DNA from 2 places in the Azonexus sp. GW821-FHT04F04 genome. Region 2 is predicted to be linked to the other one. Evidence: predicted binding sites of a transcription regulator. Region 2 holds the regulator's gene; the other holds the start of a gene.
The links. The regulator sigma-54, encoded in region 2, starts transcription at its own class of promoters, with help from an activator protein. The targets are predictions, from matches to a motif close to TGGCACGCTTNCTGCTNA.
Positions count from the first base shown of each region.

Region 1: a site for sigma-54 is predicted at 2,309-2,326, ahead of AC07TV_RS03010 (ammonium transporter). Genes of this name have one in related genera too.

Region 1 is NZ_JBWKSX010000001.1:618,119-624,041, forward strand. It holds gene AC07TV_RS02995 (Nudix family hydrolase) at 1-38, opposite strand, end outside; gene AC07TV_RS03000 (ATP-binding protein) at 35-925, opposite strand; gene mltA (murein transglycosylase A) at 972-2,198, shown strand; gene AC07TV_RS03010 (ammonium transporter) at 2,358-3,560, shown strand; gene AC07TV_RS03015 (hypothetical protein) at 3,735-3,893, shown strand; gene AC07TV_RS03020 (OmpA family protein) at 3,957-4,544, opposite strand; gene AC07TV_RS03025 (sulfate ABC transporter substrate-binding protein) at 4,736-5,734, shown strand; gene cysT (sulfate ABC transporter permease subunit CysT) at 5,824-5,923, shown strand, end outside.
Region 2 is NZ_JBWKSX010000001.1:159,708-165,630, reverse strand. It holds gene ttcA (tRNA 2-thiocytidine(32) synthetase TtcA) at 1-145, shown strand, start outside; gene AC07TV_RS00790 (FHA domain-containing protein) at 208-1,110, shown strand; gene AC07TV_RS00785 (hypothetical protein) at 1,158-1,415, opposite strand; gene hprK (HPr(Ser) kinase/phosphatase) at 1,464-2,399, opposite strand; gene ptsN (PTS IIA-like nitrogen regulatory protein PtsN) at 2,409-2,855, opposite strand; gene hpf (ribosome hibernation-promoting factor, HPF/YfiA family) at 2,912-3,238, opposite strand; gene AC07TV_RS00765 (RNA polymerase factor sigma-54) at 3,254-4,726, opposite strand; gene lptB (LPS export ABC transporter ATP-binding protein) at 4,754-5,488, opposite strand; gene recX (recombination regulator RecX) at 5,485-5,916, opposite strand; gene recA (recombinase RecA) at 5,909-5,923, opposite strand, start outside.

The sequences.
Region 1 (5,923 bases), 460 kb from region 2:
AACATGACGGCGGCGGCGACTTCGACGATCTTGCTCACTTGCTCTTCTTTCGCGAAGTTTTCTGGCGCCCGGCCAGGTCGCGGGCGAATTGCCAGGCGACGCGCCCGGAACGCGAGCCGCGGCTCAGTGCCCAGTTCAGCGCCTCACGCTCGCTGGCGGCGATGACATCTTCGCTGACGCCGAGCTGGCGCGCCCAGTGATTGGCAATGGCCAGATAGTCGTCCTGGCTGAACGGGTAGAAGGAGATCCACAGGCCGAAACGCTCGGACAGCGAGATTTTTTCCTCGGTGGTTTCGCCGGGATGAATCTCGTCGTCGACGCGATGCGTTTCGAGGTTCTCGGAAAAATATTCCGGCATCAGGTGGCGGCGATTCGACGTGGCGTAGATCAGCACGTTGTCGGGCGGCGCGGCGATCGATCCGTCAAGCACCGATTTGAGCGCCTTGTACGCCGTCTCGCCGGCCTCGAAGGACAGGTCGTCGCAAAAAATGATGAATTTTTCCGGTCGACCGTCGAGAAGATCGACGATGTCGGCCAGGTCGACCAGATCCTCCTTGTCCACCTCGATCAGACGCAGGCCCTTGGCCGAGTATTCATTGAGCACGGCCTTGACCAACGACGACTTGCCGGAGCCGCGCGTGCCGGTCAGCAGCACGTTGTTGGCGGTCTTGCCAGCGACGAACTGGCGCGTGTTGGCGGTGATGCGCTCCTTCTGGTCGTCGATGTTCTCGAGATCGGACAGGCGGATCGGGTGCGGGTGGCGCACCGCCTGCAGCCAGCCCCGGCCGTTGCTCTTGCGCCAGCGGAAAGCGACGGCGGATTGCCAGTCTGGCGCTTGCTGGAGCGGCGGCAGGGAGGCTTCGAAGCGGGCCAGTACCGCTTCGGTGCGGGCGAGCAGACGTTCCAGTGAGGGAGTGTTGGGCATGGTGACAGGTATACTTCGCGGCAAATTGCGAACTCTAGCGAAACCCATGCGAAAAATCCAAACGGCAGCCCTTTTATTTCTCACCCTGCTGGCCGGCTGTTCGACCGTGCCGCCCAGCGTTGCTCCGGCTGCCTGCGCTCCGTGCCCGGCCTGTGCAGTCTGCCCGGCAGTAGTGCCCGCCGCTTCGACGCCTGTGCCAACAACCCCTCCCGTATTCACGCGCTCGTTTCAGCCCGCTGGCTGGGGCGATCTGCCCGGCTGGGTCGCTGACGATGTGGCCGCTGCCTGGCCAGCCTTCCTGCAGTCATGCCGCGGTGTTGGCAGCAAGCCGAATGGGGCCGGCTGGAAGCGCGTCTGCGATCTGGCGCGGGCAGCGGATGGCAAGCCCGGCCATGATCCACGCCGTTTCTTCGAGCAGCATCTGAAACCCTACGCGGTTGCCAACGGTGACGGCGCCACCAGCGGCATGATCACCGGCTACTACGAACCCCTGCTCCAGGGCAGCCGCTCGCGCAGCAGAGGCTACGAACAGCCCGTGCGCGGCGTGCCGGATGATCTGCTGACCATCGACCTGTCGGCCGTCTTTCCTGAACTGAAGGACAAGCGCGTGCGTGGCCGGCTGGAGGGCAACAAGGTCGTACCCTACTGGTCGCGAGCCGAAATTGCGGCACGTGGCGAAAAACTGCCCGGAAAAACCCTGCTTTACGTCGACGATGCCGTCGAGCTCTTTTTCCTGCAAGTTCAGGGTTCCGGCCGCGTGCGGCTGGCCGATGGCAGCGTGGTTCGTCTCAATTACGCCGACCAGAACGGGCATCCCTACCAGTCCATTGGCAAGGCGCTGGTCGAACGCGGCGAGCTGAAGCTGGAAGAAGCATCAATGCAGGGCATTCAGGCCTGGGCACGGGCCAATCCGTCACGCCTCGACAATCTGCTCAACACCAACCCCAGCTATGTCTTTTTCCGCGAAGTGCCGAACAGTCAGGACGGCCCGATCGGCGCCCTGGGCGTACCGCTCACTGCCGAGCGCAGCATTGCCGTCGATCCGCGTTCGGTGCCGCTCGGTTCGCCGGTCTTCCTGGCGACCACCCGGCCGAATACGGCAACGCCAATGAACCGGCTGGTCATGGCGCAGGATACCGGCGGGGCAATCAAGGGGGCGGTGCGCGCCGACTTCTTCTGGGGCTTCGGCAAGGACGCCGGCGAACAGGCGGGGCGAATGAAACAGAGTGGCCGTTTGTGGGTTCTGTTGCCACCGGAGCTCGCCCCGAAATAAGGCGTCGATGCACCGTTATCGAGCGATGGCTTATTGGTTTGCACTCGCATGGTGCAAATAAGTTGTTATGGTATTTGGTAATGCACTGATTTGTAACAATAATGATGCACTGGAATGGTGCTTGCTTTCTGCCTCCCCATTCTTTGATTGGGGTGGTTCATGGAAACGTATCAATCCAGCAGCAACGTATTGTTTATCCTGCTCGGTGCCATCATGGTGCTGGCCATGCACGCGGGTTTTGCCTTCCTTGAGGTCGGCACGGTCCGCAAAAAGAACCAGGTCAATGCGCTGGTCAAGATTCTGACCGATTTTGGCGTGTCGACCGTGGCCTACTTCTTCGTCGGCTACAGCATCGCGTACGGCGTCAATTTCTTCAGCGGTGTCGAGACGCTGATGGAGAAAAACGGCTTCGAACTGACCAAGTTCTTCTTCCTGCTCACCTTCGCGGCGGCCATCCCGGCCATCATTTCCGGCGGCATCGCCGAACGCGCCAAGTTCAACCCGCAACTGATCGCCACCTTCATGCTGGTCGGTTTTGTCTATCCCTTCTTCGAAGGCATTGCCTGGAATCAGGCCTTCGGCGTCCAGGCCTGGCTCAAGGCAACGTTCGGCGAGGAGTTCCATGACTTCGCCGGCTCCGTCGTCGTCCATGCCATGGGTGGCTGGATCGCCTTGCCGGCCGTAGTCCTGCTCGGTGCGCGCTACGGCCGCTACAGCAAGGATGGCCGAATCTCGGCGCACCCGCCTTCATCGATTCCTTTCCTGGCGCTTGGCGCATGGATCCTGACTGTCGGCTGGTTCGGCTTCAATGTGATGAGTGCCCAGACTCTCGACAAGATTTCCGGTCTGGTCGCCTTGAACTCGCTGATGGCGATGGTCGGCGGCACGCTGGTCGCCCTCGTCGCCGGCAAGAACGACCCGGGCTTTTTGCACAACGGCCCGCTGGCCGGTTTGGTCGCCGTCTGTGCCGGTTCAGATCTGATGCACCCGATTGGTGCTCTGGTTGTCGGCGGCGTGGCCGGCGGACTGTTCGTCATGATGTTCACTTTGGTGCAGAACCGCTGGAAGATCGACGACGTGCTCGGCGTCTGGCCGCTGCACGGCATGTGCGGCGCCTGGGGCGGCATCGCGGCCGGTATTTTTGGCAGCAAGGCCTTGGGCGGGGCGGGTGGCATAGCCTTCATGCCGCAATTGATCATGACGACAATGGCCATCGTGGTCGCGTTGATTGGCGGTGCGCTGGTCTATGGCACCCTCAAGGCGACCATGGGGTTGCGCCTTGATCAGGAAGAGGAATACGAAGGTGCCGACCTCAGCATCCACCGGATTACGTCGACGCCGGAGCGTGAGCCGAACTGGTGATTTTGTTCTGACAGGATCAAGCGGCCCGGTTTTATCGGGCCGTTTTTTTGTCGGTGTGATTTTCTTCACTGACTGTTTTTTCGCCTCGCCATATCCTGAATTCGTGACGGGAAGTGTGATTCCCGGAAAGAGATCGAAGCGAGGTGTGCGATGGTCGTGAAGAACGAGAAGCGAATGGGTGATGATCGCCGCGCCCGCGAATTCGGTCCGCCGGATGGTTGGCGTGAACGTCGCAAGAGCGTGGAAAGGCGGCTGGTCAGGGTCGAAGAAATTCCGTTTTCGGAATGGCTGGCCTATCGGCCGGTGCGGGCCGAGACTGAAACGCAAAAATAATACGATTTGTGAAACAAAAAGGCCTCGCCAGATTGCGAGGCCTTTTTGTTTATCGGGGCAGGATTATTCTTCCCGCTCGTAAACGACGTCGGAGCGGCGATTCTCTGCCCACGACTCTTCGTCGTGTCCGGTCTTTTTCGGGTTGCTGGCGCCCAGCGTTTTGATGGTGATTTGTTTTTTTCGAGCGCCGTGACTGGCTAGCGTGGCGCGCACGTTTTCGGCGCGCTTCAGGCCTAGTTGGTGATTGTAAGCAGCGCTGCCGCGCTCGTCGGCGTTACCTTCGATGCGCACGCGCGCCTTGGGGTGCTCGGCCAGATAGCTGGCGTGGGCGCGTAGTGCCGGGTCGTAGTCGGCTTTGACGGTGGCGTTGTTGAGGTCGAAATAGACGCTGCGCTGGGTGCGCAGGCCGACCGGATCCATTTTCATTGGTGCTTCGGGCATCGCGCTGGCGGCCTGCGGGGCGGGGCTGGTGGCGGGCAGGCTGGAGCCCGGCTGCAGTTCGGCGGGCACTGGTTTGCCGAGCAGACCGGGGTGCACTTTGAGCGGGCCGCTTTGCGAGATGTGCTTGCTTGGCGGAATCTCGGCTTTGAAGGCGGCGCAGGCGGTAAGCGTTGTGGAAAGGAGGAGAGCGATAGGCAGGGAAGCGCGCATCTTGTTTTTTCGGCGGCGTGAGGAAGCTCGAATCATAGCCCCTCGCATGGTTGGCGAATAGTCTTGTCGGCGGATGGGGGGCTGACGAGTGCAAGGTGAATTTGCTTGCTGGAATAAGTAAATTCACATTTCATCTTTGTGGTTATAAGTGGGTCGGATAGATTCGCGTTCATTGTCCTTCGAGGTGAGCCATGACCCATTTCCGTAAATCCATTGTTTCCGTTCTGTTGTCGCTGGTGGCAAGTGCCGCGCTGGCCGACGCGACCTTGCTCAATACTTCCTACGACGTCGCCCGCGACGTGTACAAGGATTACAACCCGATGTTCCAGAAATACTGGAAGGCGAAAACGGGCGAGAGCGTTGAACTGAAGCAGTCGCACGGCGGTTCGACCAAGCAGGTGCGGGCTGTCGCCGACGGTCTGGAGGCCGACGTGGTGACCATGAATCAGGCCAACGATATCGAGTTTCTGGCCGACAAGGGGCTGGTCGCCAAGGACTGGGCGAAGAAATTCCCGAACAATGCCTCGCCTTACACCTCGACGATGGTTTTCATCGTCCGCAAGGGCAATCCGAAGGCGATCAAGGACTGGTCCGATGTTGCCGGGCAGGGCGTCCAGATGATCATTCCGCATCCGAAAAACACCGGTAACGGCCGCAACACTTATCTGTCGGCCTGGGCCTGGGCTTTGAAGCAGCCGGGCGGCAATGACGCCAAGGCGCAGGAGTTCCTCGGCAAGTTGCTCAAGAATGCGCCCTTGTTCGCCGCCGGCGGCCGCGATGCGACGACGACTTTCATGCAGCGCAAGATGGGCGACGTGTTGATCACCTTCGAATCCGAAGCCGAAATGATTGCCAAGGAGTTCGGCAAGGGCGAGTTCGAGGTGGTCTATCCCAGCCTGACGATGCAGACCGAATTCCCGGTCGCGCTGGTCGAGAAGGTGGTCGACAAGAAGGGAACGCGCAAGCAGGCGCAGGCTTATCTGGAATATCTGTGGTCGAAGGAAGGCCAGGAAAATGCCGCGCAGAACTACCTGCGGCCGCGTGATGCCGAGTTGCTGAAGAAATATGCGGCTTCCTTCCCTGCCGTGAAGACTTTCACGGTCGATGAAGTCTTCGGTGGTGCCAACAAGGCTTTTGCCGCCCACTTCAAGGACGGCGGCAGCTTCGACCAGATCTACGTTGCCAAGTAAGCGGTGACGCTACCGTCGGGCGGGCTGCTTGATCCGCGGTCCGGCCCGTTTCCACGGTCAACCGGAAATTTTGGCAAAAATTGAAATCCATGGCTGCAAAAACTCACCGCGTATTGCCCGGCTTTGGCCTGGCGCTGGGCTACACGCTGGTCTATCTGTCGATCCTGATCCTGCTGCCGCTCGGTGGCA
Region 2 (5,923 bases):
TGTCGTTCCCTCCCACCTGGCAGATGGCGATTTGTTCGATTTCCGTGGGCTCACTCTGGACACTCCTGTCGAAGAGGGCGATATTGCATTCGACCTCCCGGAAATGCCGATCAGCGGGACCATCCCGATAAGCCTTTCGGCATAATGCAGAAGCGGCACGATCAACATATAATGAGCAGTCGTTAATTCATGGACTCCAGGTAGACAATGAGTGCCACGCAACGAAAACTGATTGTGATGTTCGCCGATGTCTCCGGCAGCACCGCGCTTTTCGAGCGTCTTGGCGACAAAGAGGCAATGCACGCAGTTGAACGTTGCCTCAAGCGCATGAAGCGATCCATCGATGGCTACAAGGGCAAGACCATACAGGTCGTCGGAGACGAGTTGCTGGGTGCCTTTGAAACAGCTGAAGATGCATGTCAGGCTGCGATCGACATGCAACAGCGGATCGCCGATCTGCCCCCTGTTTCCGGCCTGAAACTCACTATTCGCATCGGTTTGCATTGCGGAGAAGTGTCTGACGACGGCAAAAAACTCACCGGCTCGGCCATCTCGACGGCCGCGCGTATCGCCGGTATTGCTCGGCGAGATCAGATTTTGTGTAGCTCGCTTCTGGTTGAGGCACTGTCCGAACCCTGCTTCATTTCTGCCGACCCCGTACCAGAACTTGGTAGCGTTCCGGAAGACGGCGAAGCATTAGCGCTTTTCCAGATCAACTGGCCAAACTATCAAGGTGCGACCGCCAATTCGGCACATTCTGCTTTTGGCCCAAGCAGCACAGCCCCCCCCGACCGACTATGCGTTCGCCATCGCGGCAAAGCCTTCCTGCTTGACGATAAAACCCCGGTGCTGACTATTGGCCGCGATCTTGGCTGCAAGCTGATCATCGATGACCGCAAGGCCTCGCGCCAGCATGCTCGGGTCGAACGGCGCAACGATGGCTTCTATCTGATCGATACCAGCACAAATGGCTGCTTCGTCACTCTGTCAGGGCGTCAGGAAGTTATGGTCCGGCGCCATGAAATTCAACTCGAAAGTCGTGGCCAGATCAGTTTTGGCAATTCCGGTAGCGATCCGCTGGCCGATATTGCCGAATTCGAGCACTTGTAAAAAAATCGGCCATCCGCAGATGGCCGACTATTCCCCGTACGGGTTGATTACTTGGCTGCAGCGTCGGCCGCGCACTTCTTCATAAAGCTGTTCTTGGCGGCACCAGCCAGTTTCTTTTCCTTGGCGGCGGTGGCACAAGCTTCGTTTTCCGGAGCAGCACCGGCGTCTCGGGTGCACTTCTTCATGAAGCTGTTTTTCGCGGCACCAGCCAGCTTTTTCTCGGCGGCCTGGGCAGCACAATCATCAGCGGCAAAAGCAGTGGTAGCAGCAAATGCGACAATCAACAGAGCAATCAATTTCTTCATTGGGAGTCCCCTCTATAAGGTTTGAAACGCCGATGTACTATCGGCCATTCATGCGTCATCGTCAAGCATCGTACGTTGCTGGCGATCCATGAAATCCTGCATGCTGTCGATCCCCCGCAACTGAAGAATCGTGTTGCGCACTGCCGCTTCGAGCAAGACTGCCAGATTGCGGCCAGCTGCCACGGGAATGACAACCTTGCGAATCGGAACGCCGAGCACTTCATGGGTTTGGGCATCGAGCGGTAAACGTGGCGCATCGGCTGCCGTCGACGTTCTTTGCAGGTGAACGATCAGCTTGAGTTTCATTTTCCGGCGCGAAGCCGTTTCGCCAAAGATTGTCCGGATATTGAGCAAGCCAAGCCCGCGCACCTCAAGAAAATCGCGCAGCATTCCGGGGCAGCGGCCTTCAATAGTGGTCGGCGCTATTCGGGCCATTTCGACAACATCATCGGCAACCAGCCCATGGCCCCGCGAAATAAGCTCCAGAGCCAACTCAGACTTGCCTACTCCGGAGTCGCCGGTAATCAGGACGCCCATCCCGAGAACATCCATGAAGACGCCGTGGAGGCTGACCGTATCGGCCAGGCGTGCTGACAGGTAAATGCGCAGCAGATCGATGATTGCCGAACACGGCTTGGGTGAAAAAATCAGCGGTGTCGTCAATTGGGTGCAGGTCTCGACCACCAATGGTGGTGGCGTCAGGCCATCCGCGACGATGACGGCTGGCGGTTGGGCCCCGAGCAGATCACTGAGCATCTGTGCGAAGCGACGCTCGCCAATGCGCATGGCCCACTCATATTCCGCCAGACCAAGGACCTGCAGACGCTCCGGATGAATAATATTGATGTGGCCAACCAGATCGGCACCGTAATTATTGGAGCCCTTGATCTCGATGCGGCGGTCAGCATGGGGGACGATATTCCAGCTCAACAGCAACTTTTCGCGGTTGTCCTCGTAAAGCTGAACCAGACTTACGTGACGCACGAACTAAACTCAGCCCTGAAAAAGGGCGACTACGGCGGCTGGATCAGCCGCGGCGTGCAATTTTTCGCGGAATGCCCGATCGGAAAAGTTCTGGGCCAACTCGGAAAGTATCTGCAGGTGCTGCTCGGTCGCTTGCTCGGGAACCAATAGCACGAAGAGCAGATCGACGGGTCGCCCGTCCGGCGAATCAAAAGGAACCGGTGTTGCCAGACGCAGAAAGGCGCCAACGGCTTGTTTCAGCCCCTTGATTCGACCATGGGGAATTGCTACACCCTGACCCAAGCCGGTGGAACCGAGCTTTTCGCGGGCGAACAAGCTATCGAAAATGATCGATCGGGCAAGACCAAGGCGATTTTCGAAAAGCATGCCTGCCTGTTCGAAGACCCGCTTCTTGCTGCTGGCCTCAAGATCGAGCAGAACCTGATCGGTTGATAGAAGGTTGGTTAGGGGGTTCATAGGGAAGGTTGGAAAAACAAAGGCCGCAGCCTGTTACGGTGCGGCCCGTTCAACGCTTATTCAGCGACGGAGTGCAGCCCCGGCTTGTCACCGCGATGGTGGTCCTGGACTTTTTGCTTGTACTTCTGAACCTGACGGTCCAGCTTGTCGAACAAGGCATCGATAGCGGCGTAGAGATCGTCACCGGACTCTTCAACGTGGATGTCCTTGCCAGGCACGTGAAGCGTGACTTCACCTTTCTGCTTGAGTTTCTCAACCGACAACACGACGCTGACGCCGGTTACCTTGTCGAAATGGCGGATCACGGGATCCAGCTTGTTCTCGACGTATTCGCGAAGTGCCGGGGTAACTTCAATGTGGTGACCACTAATCTGCAGATTCACTTTATTCTCCTCTCTCTACAGGGTCTTGCGTAAATTGACCGGTGGGATGTTGAGCGACTCGCGGTATTTTGCAACCGTCCGTCGGGCAACTACGATTCCCTGCTGGCCTAGTATTTCGGATAATTGACTATCCGACAAGGGCTTCTTGCCATCCTCGGCCGAGATCAATTGCTTGATCAGCGCCCGGATGGCCGTAGCAGAACAGGCACCACCGGTATCGGTGGAGACATGACTGCCGAAGAAGTATTTGAGTTCGAAGATGCCGCGCGGCGTCGCCATGTATTTCTGGCTGGTGACACGCGATACGGTCGACTCGTGCAAACCGAGAATGTCAGCGATTTCGCGCAAAACGAGCGGGCGCATGGCGACTTCTCCGTGTTCAAAGAATTGACGCTGACGGTCAACAATGGCCTGCGTAACACGATGAATTGTCTCAAAACGCTGCTGTACGTTCTTGATCAGCCAGCGAGCCTCCTGCAGCTGTGTCGACAGGTTGCCGTTACCACGTCGCTGCTTGGCAAGAATTTCGGCATAAAGACGGTTGATACGCAGGCGTGGGTAAGCGTCAGGATTGATGTACGCCGTCCACTTTCCCTTGAGCTTCTTCACAATCACGTCCGGCGTGATATAGCGCGCTTCAATCTGGGAAAAACGGGCGGCTGGCCGCGGGTTGAGGCTGGTAATCACAGCCTGTGCAGCCTTCAGCGACTCGTCGTCGCAACCAGTCAGACGGCGAATCTTGGTGAAATCACGGGCGGCCAGGAGTTCCAGATGCTTCTGGACGATAGTCAAAGCCAGATCCCGGACCTCATCGCCGCGCGGCAAGGCTTTTAGTTGCAGGGCCAGACATTCCTGCAAATTTCGGGCACCAATCCCGACCGGATCGAAATTCTGGATGTGATGCAGCGCGATTTCGAGCTCTTCGATTTCAATTTCGTACTCCGGCGGCAGCGTTTCCCAGAGCTCCTCCAGCGTAGCCGACAGATAGCCGTCGTCGTCGAGCGCCTCAATCAGGAAGCGCACCAGACTGCGGTCACGCTCCGAAACCTGGGTCATGCCCAATTGCCAGCCGAGGTGATCGCGCAGGCTGATCGTCGTGCCGTGCGTATCCTGTGAATCGCTGTCGTCGTCCTCATCCCGCCCGGCGCCGGTAAAGGTGCCGGCGTCAGCGGCCCAGCGGTCATCGTCGACATCAGAGGGAGCGGAAGGTACGTCCTGCTCGCGGTCGTCACGTGCATCACGCTCTTCGCGCTCGACCCTTTGTTCGCGTTCGCCTTCGGTGGTCTGCGGAGAATCAAATTGCTGAGCGCCGGAAAAAGCCTCGCCGCCCTGTTCGTCCTCGCGCTCGAGCATCGGATTCTCGAGCAAATATCGCTCGATTTCCTGCTGCATTTCGATCGTCGACAACTGCAGCAGTTTGATTGACTGCTGCAGCTGAGGAGTCAGCGCCAGATGTTGGGAGAGTTTTAGCTGGAGTGCCGGCTTCATTGGTTGGGGTCGGTTTCTATCTTCCGGTCAGAGCTTGAAGTGCTCGCCGAGATAAACCTTTCGTACGCTTTCATTATCAACGATTTCGTCCGGCCGTCCAGCCGCCAGAACGTTTCCGGCGTTGATAATGTACGCGTGGTCGCAAATACCCAGCGTCTCGCGGACATTGTGGTCGGTAATCAGGACGCCGATTCCGCGCTCCTTGAGGAAGCGGATAATTTTCTGAATTTCGAGCACGGCGATCGGATCGACGCCGGCAAACGGCTCGTCAAGCAGGATAAACCGTGGATTGGTCGCCAGGGCGCGGGCAATTTCAACGCGACGCCGCTCGCCACCGGACAGTGCCGAGGCATTGACGTGGCGGACGTGGCTGATATGCAGTTCGGCCAGCAACCCCTCAAGGCGATCGTTCAACTCGGCTTGCGGCAATTTGAGCAGCTCGAGGATGGCACGGATGTTTTCCTCGACATTGAGCTTGCGGAAAACCGAGGCTTCCTGCGGCAGATAGGACAGGCCAAGCCTCGCCCGGCTGTGCATCGGCAGGTGAGTCAGGCGATTGTCGTCGATATAGACTTCGCCGCCGTCAGCCGCGACCAGCCCGACGATCATGTAAAAACAGGTGGTCTTGCCGGCACCGTTCGGACCAAGCAGACCGACGACTTCACCGGACTTGACCTCGAAAGAGACGTCTTCGACGACTGTCCGCGCCTTGTAACGCTTCTTGAGATTGTGGGCCGAGAGTTTGGCTGCCGGCATGTTCATTCATCCACTCCCTGCATGGCCCGCCGAATGGCGTCGTTGGAAAAGCCACGATATTGCAGGAAACGCATCTGTTTGCCACGCTCCTCGGCGGTTTCCGGCGGTCGACCGAACTTTTTGGTCCAAATTACCCGGCAGCGTTCGGTTTCATCACCGGCTTCGGGCAGGGCCTTGGCGATGTCGGCATCGCTGACGCCTTGCTGGCGCAACTCCTGGCGCAGTCGCGCATCGCCGTAACGTCTTCCCCGCACTGCAACCCGTTGAGTAGCGTAGCGGCAATCGGAGAGCAGGCGTTCGGCCTGCAAGGTATCGAGCACTGCCGACAGCTCTTCCGCCGATTCGGCATGCGGAGCGAGCTTGGCCTGCAAGCCGGCCCGGCTGTAGTCACGCCGGGTCAGCAATTGCAGGGCGCGGACGCGCAAGTCAGGCATCCGCCGC